4 regions of the Bacillus capparidis genome follow, and region 3 is predicted to be linked to each of the others. Evidence: predicted binding sites of a transcription regulator. Region 3 holds the regulator's gene; each other region holds the start of a gene.
The links. Region 3 encodes Rex, which represses fermentation and respiration genes when NADH is low (regulators of the CRP and FNR family bind a similar motif). Its sites were predicted from a motif close to TTGTGAAATATTTCACAA; they were not measured.
Positions count from the first base shown of each region.

Region 1: a site for Rex is predicted at 1,544-1,561, ahead of JOC74_RS20715 (helical membrane plugin domain-containing protein). Genes of this name have one in related genera too.
Region 2: a site for Rex is predicted at 1,929-1,946, ahead of yumC (ferredoxin--NADP reductase 2). Genes of this name have one in related genera too.
Region 4: a site for Rex is predicted at 1,309-1,326, ahead of nirB (nitrite reductase large subunit NirB). Genes of this name have one in related genera too.

Region 1 is NZ_JAFDST010000007.1:30,735-33,911, forward strand. It holds gene JOC74_RS20705 (ABC transporter permease) at 1-586, shown strand, start outside; gene JOC74_RS20710 (TetR/AcrR family transcriptional regulator) at 655-1,299, shown strand; gene JOC74_RS20715 (helical membrane plugin domain-containing protein) at 1,643-2,065, shown strand; gene JOC74_RS20720 (NAD(P)/FAD-dependent oxidoreductase) at 2,105-3,177, shown strand, end outside.
Region 2 is NZ_JAFDST010000002.1:120,037-123,213, reverse strand. It holds gene JOC74_RS07685 (HesB/IscA family protein) at 1-242, shown strand, start outside; gene JOC74_RS07680 (hypothetical protein) at 484-687, shown strand; gene yumC (ferredoxin--NADP reductase 2) at 731-1,729, opposite strand; gene JOC74_RS07670 (NAD(P)/FAD-dependent oxidoreductase) at 2,042-3,177, shown strand, end outside.
Region 3 is NZ_JAFDST010000004.1:380,619-383,795, forward strand. It holds gene JOC74_RS17485 (CPBP family intramembrane glutamic endopeptidase) at 84-797, shown strand; gene JOC74_RS17490 (DUF4305 domain-containing protein) at 794-985, shown strand; gene JOC74_RS17495 (redox-sensing transcriptional repressor Rex) at 1,050-1,700, opposite strand; gene moaC (cyclic pyranopterin monophosphate synthase MoaC) at 1,725-2,213, opposite strand; gene JOC74_RS17505 (ABC-F family ATP-binding cassette domain-containing protein) at 2,355-3,177, shown strand, end outside.
Region 4 is NZ_JAFDST010000001.1:770,375-773,551, reverse strand. It holds gene nasC (assimilatory nitrate reductase catalytic subunit NasC) at 1-1,191, shown strand, start outside; gene nirB (nitrite reductase large subunit NirB) at 1,374-3,177, shown strand, end outside.

The DNA of each region.
Region 1 (3,177 bases), on a different contig from region 3:
TACAGGACCTGTGCTTGTCGGATTATTTATTTTCTTTTTCGTCTTTTTAGTGGCGGGGATCTCCTTTTTACGAGAACGAACAAAAGGAACGCTGGAACGAATTCTGGCCACTCCATTAAAACGATATGAAATCGTTGCAGGCTACAGTATCGGATTTGGGCTATTTACGGTTTTGCAATCGATCGTAATTACTTGGTTCGCGATCCAAATCTTGAATTTATACAACTCCGGATCGATTGGCCTTATTCTTATCATTACCATTCTTCTATCTTTAACAGCTTTAACTCTAGGAACCTTTTTATCTACATTTGCAAACAATGAGCTGCAGCTGATTCAGTTTATTCCGCTTGTCATTGTTCCGCAAGTATTTTTTTCAGGCTTGTTTCCGTTAGATGGACTGCCGTCTTGGCTGGAATCCGTAAGCTTTGTGATGCCGCTGTATTATGGAGCAGATGCGCTAAAAGCAGTCATGCTAAAAGGACAGGGATTTCCACAGATCCAAACCGATCTGTTCGTTCTCATTGGTTTTATCACAGCATTTGCCCTGCTGAATATCTTCACTTTAAAAAAATACAGACGGTTGTAATTCGATCAGCTTGTGATCCTCCTTTTCGTTAACTATAATGAAATTATGATTCAAGAAGGAGTAGAAAAATGGCTCGTTTTTCGTTGGAAGAGTTTTTGAATAACAGTGATGAAGAAATAAAAATGAGTGACAAGCAGAAAAAAATCCTGATTGCAGCAATTGAAACATTTTCCGAAAAAGGGTTTGCAGCCACTTCAACAAGTGAAATAGCTAAAAAAGCAGGAGTCGCCGAGGGGACAATTTTCAGGCACTATAAAACGAAAAAGGATTTATTGATGTCGATAGTCATGCCGATTGCTAAAATGATTACACCTACATTTGCGAAAAGCTTCAAGAAAGAAGTTTTTGAGCAAAGCTATCAATCCTTTGAAGAATTTGTCCGCGAGATCATTTCGAACAGATTTGATTTTGTCAAAGCTAATTTCCCTGTCATTAAGATCTTTATACAGGAGGTTTTCTTCCATGAAGAGCTGCAATCTCATTTTAAAAAATTATTTTCTGAACATGTCTACCACCCTTTTAAGCAAAAAGTTGAGGCTGCAGTAGAAAAAGGCGAACTCGTAGAACTACCTGCAGACACCATCATCAGGCTCATAGTGTCATCAATCATGGGATTGGTTGCCGCACGTTTTATAGCTGGAATTGAAATGGATGAAAAAGAAGAAATTGAACGAACAGTTCAGTTTGTGATGAGGGGAATTAGAAAAGAGTGATGATTTCGCTCTCTGACCAATAATTCTTGTTAGATTTTGATAGATTTATGAAATTAGTGGGTAGAAAATCCTCCATGAAAAAATAAATGTACTATTTTTGTTAACGAAACTAAACAATTCGTTCAAAAAGTGTTAACATATAAAAGTAAAATAAAAAATTCTTGAGTTTGCATTTTTAGAGGGGAAGACTGTTTATCTCATTACTTAATTAAATTTAAGTCTGAATGTTTATTTCTGCATATGTTTGTGCATAAATTCACAATCTTATTTCATGAGTGAGATAGACAAGGTGAAAAATCCCCTTCAAAAATAGCCTATTTCTTAATGTAAAGGAGAATTGGATATGCCAGAAACAACCGATCAAACAACCGTATCTGTTAGTCAAGGCCAACGTGATTTACTTGATCAGCTGCTTAAACCTGAAGTTCAAGAGTCATTGACTATATTGGTTGACCAGCTTCCAAAGCTTACAGAGTTAGTAAATATTTTGACAAAGTCTTATGATTTTGCACAATCCGTCGCTTCGGATGATGTTTTGAAGAATGATACTGTTAGTGCAATTACTGAAATGCTCGACCCTGTTAAAGAAACTGCGAAAGAAGTTGCTGCAACTGCAATTGAAGCAAAAGACCGTGCAGACGAAAGCAAAGAAATAATCGGGATTTTCGGGTTGCTGCGTATGATGAAAGATCCGCAAGCACAGAAGCTTTTCCGTTTTGCCCAAAGCTATATGCAAATTATGTCAGAGCGTGAAAACCAAAAATAATATAGAAATTATATTAGAAATAAGGACGGAGGATGCACGATGTCAAAACATATTGTAATTTTAGGCGCTGGTTACGGCGGAGTCCTATCTGCTTTATCAGTTCGCGATCATTACAGCAAAGAAGAAGCGAAAGTAACAGTAGTTAATAAGTATCCGACTCATCAAATTATTACTGAGCTGCACCGCCTTGCAGCTGGCAACGTATCTGAACAAGCAGTGGCTATGCCTTTAACGAAGCTTTTCAAAGGTAAAGACATTGACTTAAAAATTGCTGAGGTCAAATCCTTCTCTGTTGATAATAAAGAGGTTGCTCTTTCAGACGGTTCAACTTTGTCTTACGATGCCCTTGTTGTTGGTCTTGGAAGTGTAACAGCTTACTTTGGCATTCCAGGGCTTGAAGAAAACAGCCTCGTATTAAAATCTGCAGCTGATGCGAATAAAGTTTATCAGCATGTGGAAGATCGCATTCGCGAATATTCAAAAACAAAAAATGAAGCAGATGCTACAATTCTAATCGGGGGCGGCGGATTAACAGGCGTCGAATTAGTCGGCGAGCTTGCCGATATTATGCCGAAGCTTGCAAAAAGCTACGGTGTAAATCCTAAGGAAATCAAACTAAAATTAGTTGAGGCTGGTCCGAAGATCCTTCCAGTATTGCCAGATGATCTAATTGTACGTGCTACAGAAAGCTTGGAAAAACGCGGCGTCGAATTCTTAACAGGCCTTCCTGTAACAAATGTTGAAGGAAACGTTGTTGACCTAAAAGACGGACAAAAAATTAAAACAAATACGTTTGTTTGGACCGGTGGAGTTCAAGGGAATCCGCTAGTCGGCGAGTCTGGCCTAGAAGTTAACCGCGGCCGTGCCACTGTTAACGATTTTCTACAGTCCACTTCTCACGAAGATGTATTCGTTGCTGGCGACAGCGCAGTGTACTTTGGCGCTGACGGACGTCCATTCCCGCCAACTGCGCAAATTGCATGGCAAATGGGCGAGCTGATCGGCTACAACCTTTACGCATACCTAGAAAACAAAACACTTGAAACGTTCAGCCCGGTAAATTCCGGTACACTTGCAAGCCTTGGCCGCAAAGATGCGGTAGCCATTATTGG
Region 2 (3,177 bases), on a different contig from region 3:
TTTCCTACGGCATGGGCTTTGAACACGAAAAAAATGAAAATGATACAAAATTTGATCAACACGGGATCACTGTTCTTGTCGACAATGAGAGCATGGACATCATGACCGGAACAATTATTGATTACAAACAATCGATGATGGGCGGCGGATTCACCATCGACAATCCAAATGCGATCGCTTCCTGTGGATGTGGCTCCTCATTCAGGACGGCGAAAAACGAAGGTACACCGGAAGAGTGTTAGGTTCTTAGCAGGTTGCTGGCAGCTAAGAAGGGGCAAATCAAATAAACTCATGTCTTTTAATGCGCTTCTTGACGTATAACGTAAGAGGCGCTTCGACTTTTTCCTCAATACTTGATCTTGCTTGAAATATAAGAGCAGGTTGATTAACATGAGACAAGGTATACATTGATAAGATGATCTCGATCTGTACGTATGCAGTCGAGGCGTCTGTCGTACGCTGACACCGAAATGAGGTAAACCAATGGAAGAAAAAATAAACTGCAGAAAATGCAATGCCTTGATCCCATATCGCTCATCCGTTTGTCCGGAATGCGGCTGTGAGAATCCTCTCCCGAAACCGGAAAAAATCAAGGATCGTATCATTTTGATTGTAGCAAGTATTGTAGTTATATTGCTGATCGCAATGATTCTTGGAGTACTTAATGCATATATAGGCATTTTTTAGACAAAACAGAAAGAGAACCGGTTGTTAGCCGGTTCTTTTCGTATTACTTATTATCAAAAAGGCTTGTGCTGTGAAGCGGCTGTACGCGCGCTTTCGGATCCATATAGGCTTTGGCATTATTAACGGCAGTTGGCGCTTCGCCAAAACCGCTAGCAATGAGTTTCACCTTTCCTTCGTAAGTGCAAATATCACCAGCCGCATAGATGCCATCAATATTGGTTTTCATCGTGCTGTCCACAACAATAGAATTCTTTTCAATATTTAAGCCCCAGCTCTTAATTGGACCGAGGGAAGAGATAAATCCAAAGTTACAAATGACATCATCTACATCAAGAACTTCCTTGCGTTCTCCTTTCACCTCTTCAATCACTAGCTGTTCGATCGTATCAGTGCCAACGATTTCAGAAGGAACAAACGGAGTAAGCACGTTCACTTTGCTATTGTGCAGGTTTTCTACACTATGCTCATGAGCACGGAATTTATCGCGTCTGTGAATAATTGATACCTCTTTTGCAATAGGTTCAAGCATAAGCGCCCAATCAACTGCAGAATCACCACCGCCCAAAACGGCTACTCGACGGCCGGCAAACTTGTTCATGTCATCTACGAAGTAATGCAGATTTGTTTTTTCAAATTGCTCTGCATTTTCCAGCTCTAATTTACGTGGTTTGAACGCACCGTTTCCAGCTGTAATGATAATGGTTTTTGTATAGTGGGTTTCTTCGTTCGTCACTAGCTTGAACACACCGTCTGCTTGCTTTTCCACAGTTTCTACCGCTTGATCCAAGCACACTGTTTGCTCGAATTTCTCCATTTGTTCCTTTAAGTTGTTAACGAGATTCTGGGCACTGATTTTAGGAAAGCCTGCTACATCATATATATATTTTTCGGGATAAAGCGCAGATAGCTGTCCGCCAAGCTGAGGCAAGCTTTCGATAATTTTAACGCTTGCCTGCCTCATTCCGCCATAAAACGCGGTAAATAGGCCGACCGGTCCTCCCCCGATAATTGTAATGTCATATATCTTTGTATCTTCACGCATGAAAAAAGCCTCCTGTAATTGATAATTATTCTTAATAATAACACATAGAGCTTTTAAAGACTACAGAGATAACTATTGGAAGCACTTAAAAAGCTGGGAATCACAGTGTTTAAATGATCTTGATAATCGAAACAGAAATGGATATGATGGAAAGGTAGCTGTATACTAATTTCTCATAATAATCATTGCACAATTTTTAAAGTGAAGTTTTTAACAAAGTTTTCATCCTAATTATTCATAAAATATTATTAAGTCGTGGAAGATATAAGTAATCAAAACATCTAGACAATAAATTACGTAAAGGTGGATGTGATCCCTTTGAAAAAACCCAAAGTTGTGGTATTAGGTGCCGGTTACGGCGGATTAATGACTGTTACACGCCTGACAAAGCATGTAGGTGTAAATGAAGCGGAAATTACTTTGGTTAATAAACACAATTACCATTATGAAACAACATGGCTCCATGAAGCGTGTGCTGGTACGCTTCATCACGATCGGTGCCGTTATGAAATTAAAAGCGTAATCAATACTTCCCGGATCAATTTTGTGCAGGATACGGTAACCGGAATCAATATCAACGAAAAGAAAGTAACCTTATCAAACGGAGAGCTTGAGTATGATTACCTTGTGATTGCTCTTGGAGCTATGCCTGAAACCTTTGGAATTGCGGGTTTAAAAGAATACGCTTTCTCTATTTCAAATATTAACGGCGCAAGGCAGCTTCGTGAGCATATTGAATATCAATTCGCCACTTTCAACAATGACGCAGAAAAAAAGAAAGAGCGATTATCCATTATTGTAGGAGGAGCAGGTTTTACAGGAATTGAATTTTTAGGAGAGCTTTGCAATCGTGTTCCAGAGCTCTGCCGAGAATACGATATTGACCAAAAAAATGTCCGAATCATTTGCGTTGAAGCAGCTCCTACAGTTCTTCCTGGTTTTGATCCAGGCCTTGTTGATTATGCAGTTAACTATTTAGAAGGCAAAGGGGTAGAATTTAAAATTGGAACGGCGATTAAAGAATGCACCCCGGATGGAATTATCGTCAGCAAAGATGATAAGCAGGAAGAAATTAAAGCTGGCACAGTCGTCTGGGCTGCCGGAGTCCGCGGGAACAGTATTGTGGAAGAGGCAGGGTTTGAAAATAACCGTGGCCGTGTGAAGGTAAACCCTCATCTTCTTGTCGAGGGGCACGATGACGTATTCATTATTGGGGATTGCTCTTTAATTATAAATGAAGAAAATAACCGGCCATATCCGCCAACGGCCCAAATTGCTATGCAGCAAGGGGTGACTTGCGCAAAAAATATTGGAAGGCTGATTCGCGGCCAAGACAATCTGGAGGAATTTACGCCGGATATTAAGGGAACCGTTGCATCGTTAGGCGAACACAATGCAGTTGGTGTTGTCTACGGCAAGAATTTAACAGGGACAAAAGCTTCTATTAT
Region 3 (3,177 bases):
CTTTGTAACCGAATATTTTCACTGTTTATGATACAATAATATGAAGTTCCACCCGACCTATTTAGAAAAGGAGTTCCGAGTCTTTGAATAAACAATATTGGTTCATCATTCTCACATACGTCTTGATGCATCTTTCATCAATTATTGGTTTGCCTCTTCTTTTTGCAATGGGCTATGAGCAAACTGAAGCAGCGGGCATCTGGACCATTTCCAGCTTTACAATCTGCCTGATCGTCGTTTTATTGATTTTGCGAACAGCACCCAAAACAACGCTTCGCAATAAATCGAAGGCATCGGTCGGTGCATCAATCGGATGGGCGATTGGCGGTATTTTTCTTGCATATTTCTCGCAGATCATAGCCGCTACCATCGAAATGTATATTTTTAGAATTGATCCGGGTTCTGAAAATACTGAGGCCATTTTAGCGCTTATTAAATCACTTCCATTAGTAATCGTTGTTTCCTCTATTTTCGGCCCGATTTTAGAAGAAATTATTTTCAGGAAAATTATCTTCGGCTCGCTGTATAAAAAAATGAACTTTTTCTTTGCTGGTTTAATCAGTTCGGTTATTTTTGCGGTCGTGCACATGGATTTCACCCATATTCTTCTTTATACTGCTATGGGGTTTGCCTTTGCCTTTTTATATGTAAGGACAAAACGGATAATAGTGCCGATTATCGCCCATATTTCGATGAACACGTTTGTCGTGATACTTCAGCTCAATTATGATCGCATACTCGAATTGCAAAAAGAGCTCGAGAAAATGCAGTTGATCATAGGTGGTTTCTTTTCATGAGAAGTCCTGCAGCATGGGGTGCCATCTATCTAATTGTAGGAATCATATTCATCTACTTTGCGGCTGTATCTCCTGAAAACATGTGGTCCTTCCACAGCTTCCTACTCATGATACTAGCCGCTTATAATATCTACACGGCTATAAAAATGTTTGCATTTTCGAACCAGCTCAGAAAAGCAAAGAAATAGAAAAAGACGTCTCGCTCATGAGACGTCTTTTTCTATTTTCCGGACTGCCGAAATGACAACAATCTTAAACCATTTTTTCTTCTGTGGAATAATGCTTTAAGAAATAAACCAATGATTGAAGCTCTACTGCCAAGTCTATATGATGAATGCGAATGTGTCCCGGCACATTCAAACGGGCCGGTGTGAAATTAAGAATTCCCTTGATACCCAATTTAACTAGACGATCGGTTATCGATTGAGCAGCTTGCGCTGGTACAGTTAAAATCGCAACGGGAATGTCAGCCGGAAAACGGCTCTCAAGCTCATCTAAATCATAGACGGGCACTCCGCCTACATCTGTACCTATTTTGTTTTCACTGATATCAAAAGCCATCGAAATTTTCGTATTATTGTTTTTGATAAAATTATAATGAAGAAAAGCAGTACCCAAATTTCCTACTCCGATTAAGGCTACGCTCGTCATTTCATCCTGATTCAGCGTTTTGCTGAAAAAAGAAAGCAGGTAATTGACGTTATACCCATAGCCTTTTTTGCCGAGCGCTCCAAAATATGAGAAGTCCCGGCGAATCGTCGCTGAATCTACTTTTACTGCATCACTAAGCTCTGCTGAAGATACTCGCTGCTTCCCAGAGGCATGCAAATTTTTTAAAAAACGATAATACAGCGGCAGACGCTTTGCTGTCGCTTGGGGAATTTTTGATTGATCCATATTCATTTGCGATCCTCCATCGTTGATTCTCTAGATTTTACCCCTTGAAAAATCGCCGCTCTTCCCTCCTGTTTTTTTCATTAGATAGGTTGGGCCAATAATCATCCCCTTGTCTATCGCCTTACACATATCATAGACGGTGAGAGCGCAAACGGACGCGGAAGTTAGCGCTTCCATTTCTACCCCCGTACTTCCCTTTGTTTTTACCATTGCTTGAATCATTAATTCATGATTCTCTTCGTCATTGCTCCAGCTAAAAGAGATGTCTACTCCTTTTAAGGGAATCGGATGACACATGGGAATAATAGTCGACGTTTGTTTTGCGGCCATAATGCCGGCAATTTGTGCTACGGAAAGGACATCTCCTTTTCCAATTTCCTGCCTGACGATTTTATCATATACTTCCTGATTCATTTGAACGCTTGATACTGCGATCGCCGTACGGACAGAATCGCTTTTCTCGCTAATATCGACCATCTTGGCTCTGCCTTGGTCATTAAAATGAGTGAATTTATTCATAGTAAAACTCTCCTTAAAAAGATCATACACTATTTTCTTCAATCTGTCTTTTTTTCTGGATAGTTTCTTTGATCTTATTGCCGTATTGTTTGCCGCTCTTTGCACAATAAGCTACACTAAAACTAACAGAGGTGAATCATCATGATTGTATTACAAGTCAACCAATTATATAAATCGTTCGGAGCAGAACCAATTCTATCCAATATCAAACTGGAGGTTAAATCCTCAGACCGTATAGCGATCGTCGGAAGGAACGGAGCAGGAAAATCCACCTTGCTAAAAATTATCGCAGGTCAGCTTGGATATGAAAAGGGAGAAATTATTAAACCAAAGGATTTATCTCTCGGCTACCTGGCTCAGCATACCGATCTTCAATCGGAACGAACGCTGCAAGAAGAATTGCTGTCCGTTTTCAGCCATCTTCAGGACATGGAAAAAGAAATGCGGTCTCTTGAAGAAAGAATGGCATCGGTTCAGCCTCAAGAGTTAGATCAGCTTATGAAAACCTACGACCGGCTGCAGCATGATTTTAAAGAACGGGGCGGCTACCAGTATGAAGCGGATGTCAGGTCCGTCTTGCACGGCTTAGGCTTTGCTGATTTTGATCAGGGAACAAAGATACAAAGCTTAAGCGGGGGTCAAAAAACCCGGCTTAAGCTTGGAAAGCTCTTGCTAAGCAGTCCGGATCTATTAATTCTTGATGAGCCGACCAACCACTTGGATATCGATACATTAACATGGCTTGAGCATTACTTGCAATCTTACAACGGAGCGATACTGATTGTTTCCCATGACCGCTACTTTCTGGATAAAGTCGTAACTCAGGTTTACGAGCTCTCACGTACAGAAAGCAAAAAATATAATGGAAATTACAGCTCCTATTTGAAGCAAAAAGCGGAAGATCTGGAAAGAAACATGAAGATCTATGAAAAACAGCAAACAGAAATTTCTCAGCTAAAGGATT
Region 4 (3,177 bases), on a different contig from region 3:
CAGCAAACAAACGGCTCGATTACCGTTCGCAACTTCCTGAATATTCTCATCGCTACCGGCAAAATCGGCAAACCGAATTGCGGGTACGGGGCAATTACAGGTCAAGGTAATGGCCAGGGAGCTAGAGAGCATGGACAAAAAGCGGACCAGCTTCCAGGATACCGCTTGATTGAAAATGAAGAACACAGGGAGCATATCGCAAGAGTGTGGGGAATTAATAAAGAGGATCTCCCGAGAAAAGGTGTTTCCGCATACGAGATGATGGAAAAAGTCCACAACGGGGAAATCAAGGCGATGCTGCTAATGTGTTCGAATCCAGTTGTGTCAGCTCCTAACGCAAATTTTATTAAAGAAGCAATAGAAAAGCTATCTTTCTTTGTAGCTGTTGATCTATTTATTTCAGAAACGGCAAAGTTAGCCGATTTAATATTGCCTGCCTCCTCATATCTGGAGGATGAAGGGACGATGACCAATCTGGAAGGAAGAGTCACTTTACGGGAAGCGAGTATGCCTACTCCAGGAGAAGCAAAGCATGACTGGCAAATTATTTGTGATATTGCGCACGTACTTGGCAAAGGAGACTATTTTTCCTATTCGTCTGCTGAAGAGATCTTTAATGAACTAAGGGAAGCTTCGCGCGGCGGCATTGCTGATTATTATGGGATGACGTATGACCGTCTCAGAAAGGAAGGCGGGATTTTGTGGCCGTGTCCTGACACCGCCCATCCAGGGACGACGAGATTATTTGAAGAAGCATTTCCCCGCCCGGATGGAAAAGCGGAAATGGTTGCTGTCTCAAATCATTCAGAAGTTCCGAAAGAAATGCCAGATGAAAGATATCCGTTATATCTAACTTCAGGAAGAATCATGTCTCATTACCAAACTGGGGTACAAACAAGAAAAAGCTCGGCGCTCGCTGCAAGAAATTTTGAATCGTTTATGGAAATCCATCCGGAAACAGCAGCTAAATATCGGATTCAAGACAATATGTTAACAAAAATTGAGTCGGCAAAAGGAAGTATTATTGTCCGAAGCAAATGGTCAAATACGATTCGAAAAGATACCGTATTTGTGCCGTTTCATTGGTCTGATATACAAAATGTCAATCTACTAGTATCAGATCAGCTGGACCCAACTTGTAAAATGCCTGGATTTAAAGTATGCGCAGTAAAAGTAAGCCCCAAAGCCTAAGTAATTGACGATAGAGATGGTCATCAGTTTTTTTGCTAGATATGCTAACATAAAATTTCAATAAAGCGTCGAAACCTTGTTAGATAATATCCCTAAAAAATCAACATTTATGTCTTATTGTGATATATTTTACAAAAACCTAAGTTGCATACCAAGTAGACTTTCTAAAGGAGGCGCATCAATTGAGAAAGAAAAAGTTAGTTCTAGTTGGAAATGGCATGGCAGGTATTCGCGCAATTGAAGAGGTTTTAACAGGTTCAAAGGATGAGTTTGAGATTACGATATTTGGAAGTGAGAAGCATCCAAATTACAATAGAATTTTGTTATCGAAAGTTTTACAAGGAGATACGGACATAACTGACATCACATTAAACGACTGGGATTGGTACGAACAAAATCGTATTCAACTGTATACCGGTGAAACAGTGATCAAGGTTGATTCAGAGAAAAAAGAAGTACTTACGGATGCCGGAAGGACAGAAGCTTATGATGAGTTAATTCTTGCCACTGGATCGCTGCCTTTTATCCTGCCGATTCAAGGAGCGGATAAACAAGGGGTGACGGCCTTTCGAGACATTCAGGATACTGATGAAATGCTCGAAGCCTCCAAAACTTATAAAAAAGCTGCAGTGATTGGCGGCGGATTGTTAGGGCTGGAAGCGGCAAGAGGACTTTTAAATTTAGGCATGGAAGTCACCGTCATTCACAATTCTTCCTTTTTAATGAATCGCCAACTGGATGCAACGGCAGGAAGACTTTTACAAAGTGAATTAGAAAAACAAGGGATGAAATTCTTGATGGAAAAAGATACGAAAGCCGTTCTTGGAGGTGATCGGGCAGAAGGCCTATCATTTAAAGACGGCACTTCCATCCAAGCCGATTTAGTCGTTATGGCTGTAGGGATTCGTCCGAACTGTCATTTGGCAAAAGAAAGCGGCATTTCCACTAATCGCGGTGTGATTGTCAATGATTTCATGCAAACTGACCTTCCTAATATATATGCAGTTGGAGAATGTGTAGAGCATGACGGCAACACTTACGGACTCGTTGCACCTTTATATGAACAGGCGAAAGTTTTAGCAAATTTTATCTGCGGTAATGAAACAAAACCTTATCGCGGATCCGTTGTTTCAACGCAACTGAAGGTTTCTGGTGTTGAAGTATTTTCTGCTGGTGACTTTTTAGAAGGACAAGACAAAAAGGCGATAAAAATATTTGATGAACAAGACGGAATATATAAAAAAATTGTGCTAAAGGAAAATCAAATCGTCGGAGCAGTCCTTTTTGGCGACAGCAGCGAAGGCAGCCGGTTATTTTCTATGATTCAAAAACAGGCTGATATTTCGAATACAGAGAAGGTGTCGATTTTACAGCCTATTGGTGAAGAAGCCGGGGAAAGTTTGGTTGCCAGTATGACTGACGAAGAAATTGTGTGCGGCTGTAACGGTGTGTCAAAAGGAGCTATAGTCCAGGCCATTCAGCAGCAAGGCTGTTCTACAGTTAATGAAATAAAGGCTTGTACAAATGCATCTCGATCATGTGGCGGCTGTAAAGGGTTAGTTGCAGATGTTCTGCAGCACACAATGGGAGAAGATTTTGATGCTGCTTCACAAAAAGAAGCGATTTGTGGCTGTACGACTTTGTCGAGAGAAGAAGTTGTTGAACAGATAAAAGAAAAAGGCCTAACCCATGTTAGGGAAGTGATGAATGTTCTGGGTTGGAGTGAAGAGGAAGGCTGTTCTAAATGCCGTCCTGCCCTGAACTACTATTTAGGGATGGTCAATCCTACGAACTATGAGGATGAGAGAGAATCCCGTTTTGTTAATGAGAGAATGCATGCGAATATTCAAAAAGATGGAACCTATTCCGTCGTTCCGCGAATGTACGGCGGCGTAACCAATTCAAAAGATTTGCGCCGTATTGCCGATGTTGTGGAGAAATACGAAATCCCATTAGTAAAAGTAACAGGCGGACAGCGTCTGGATT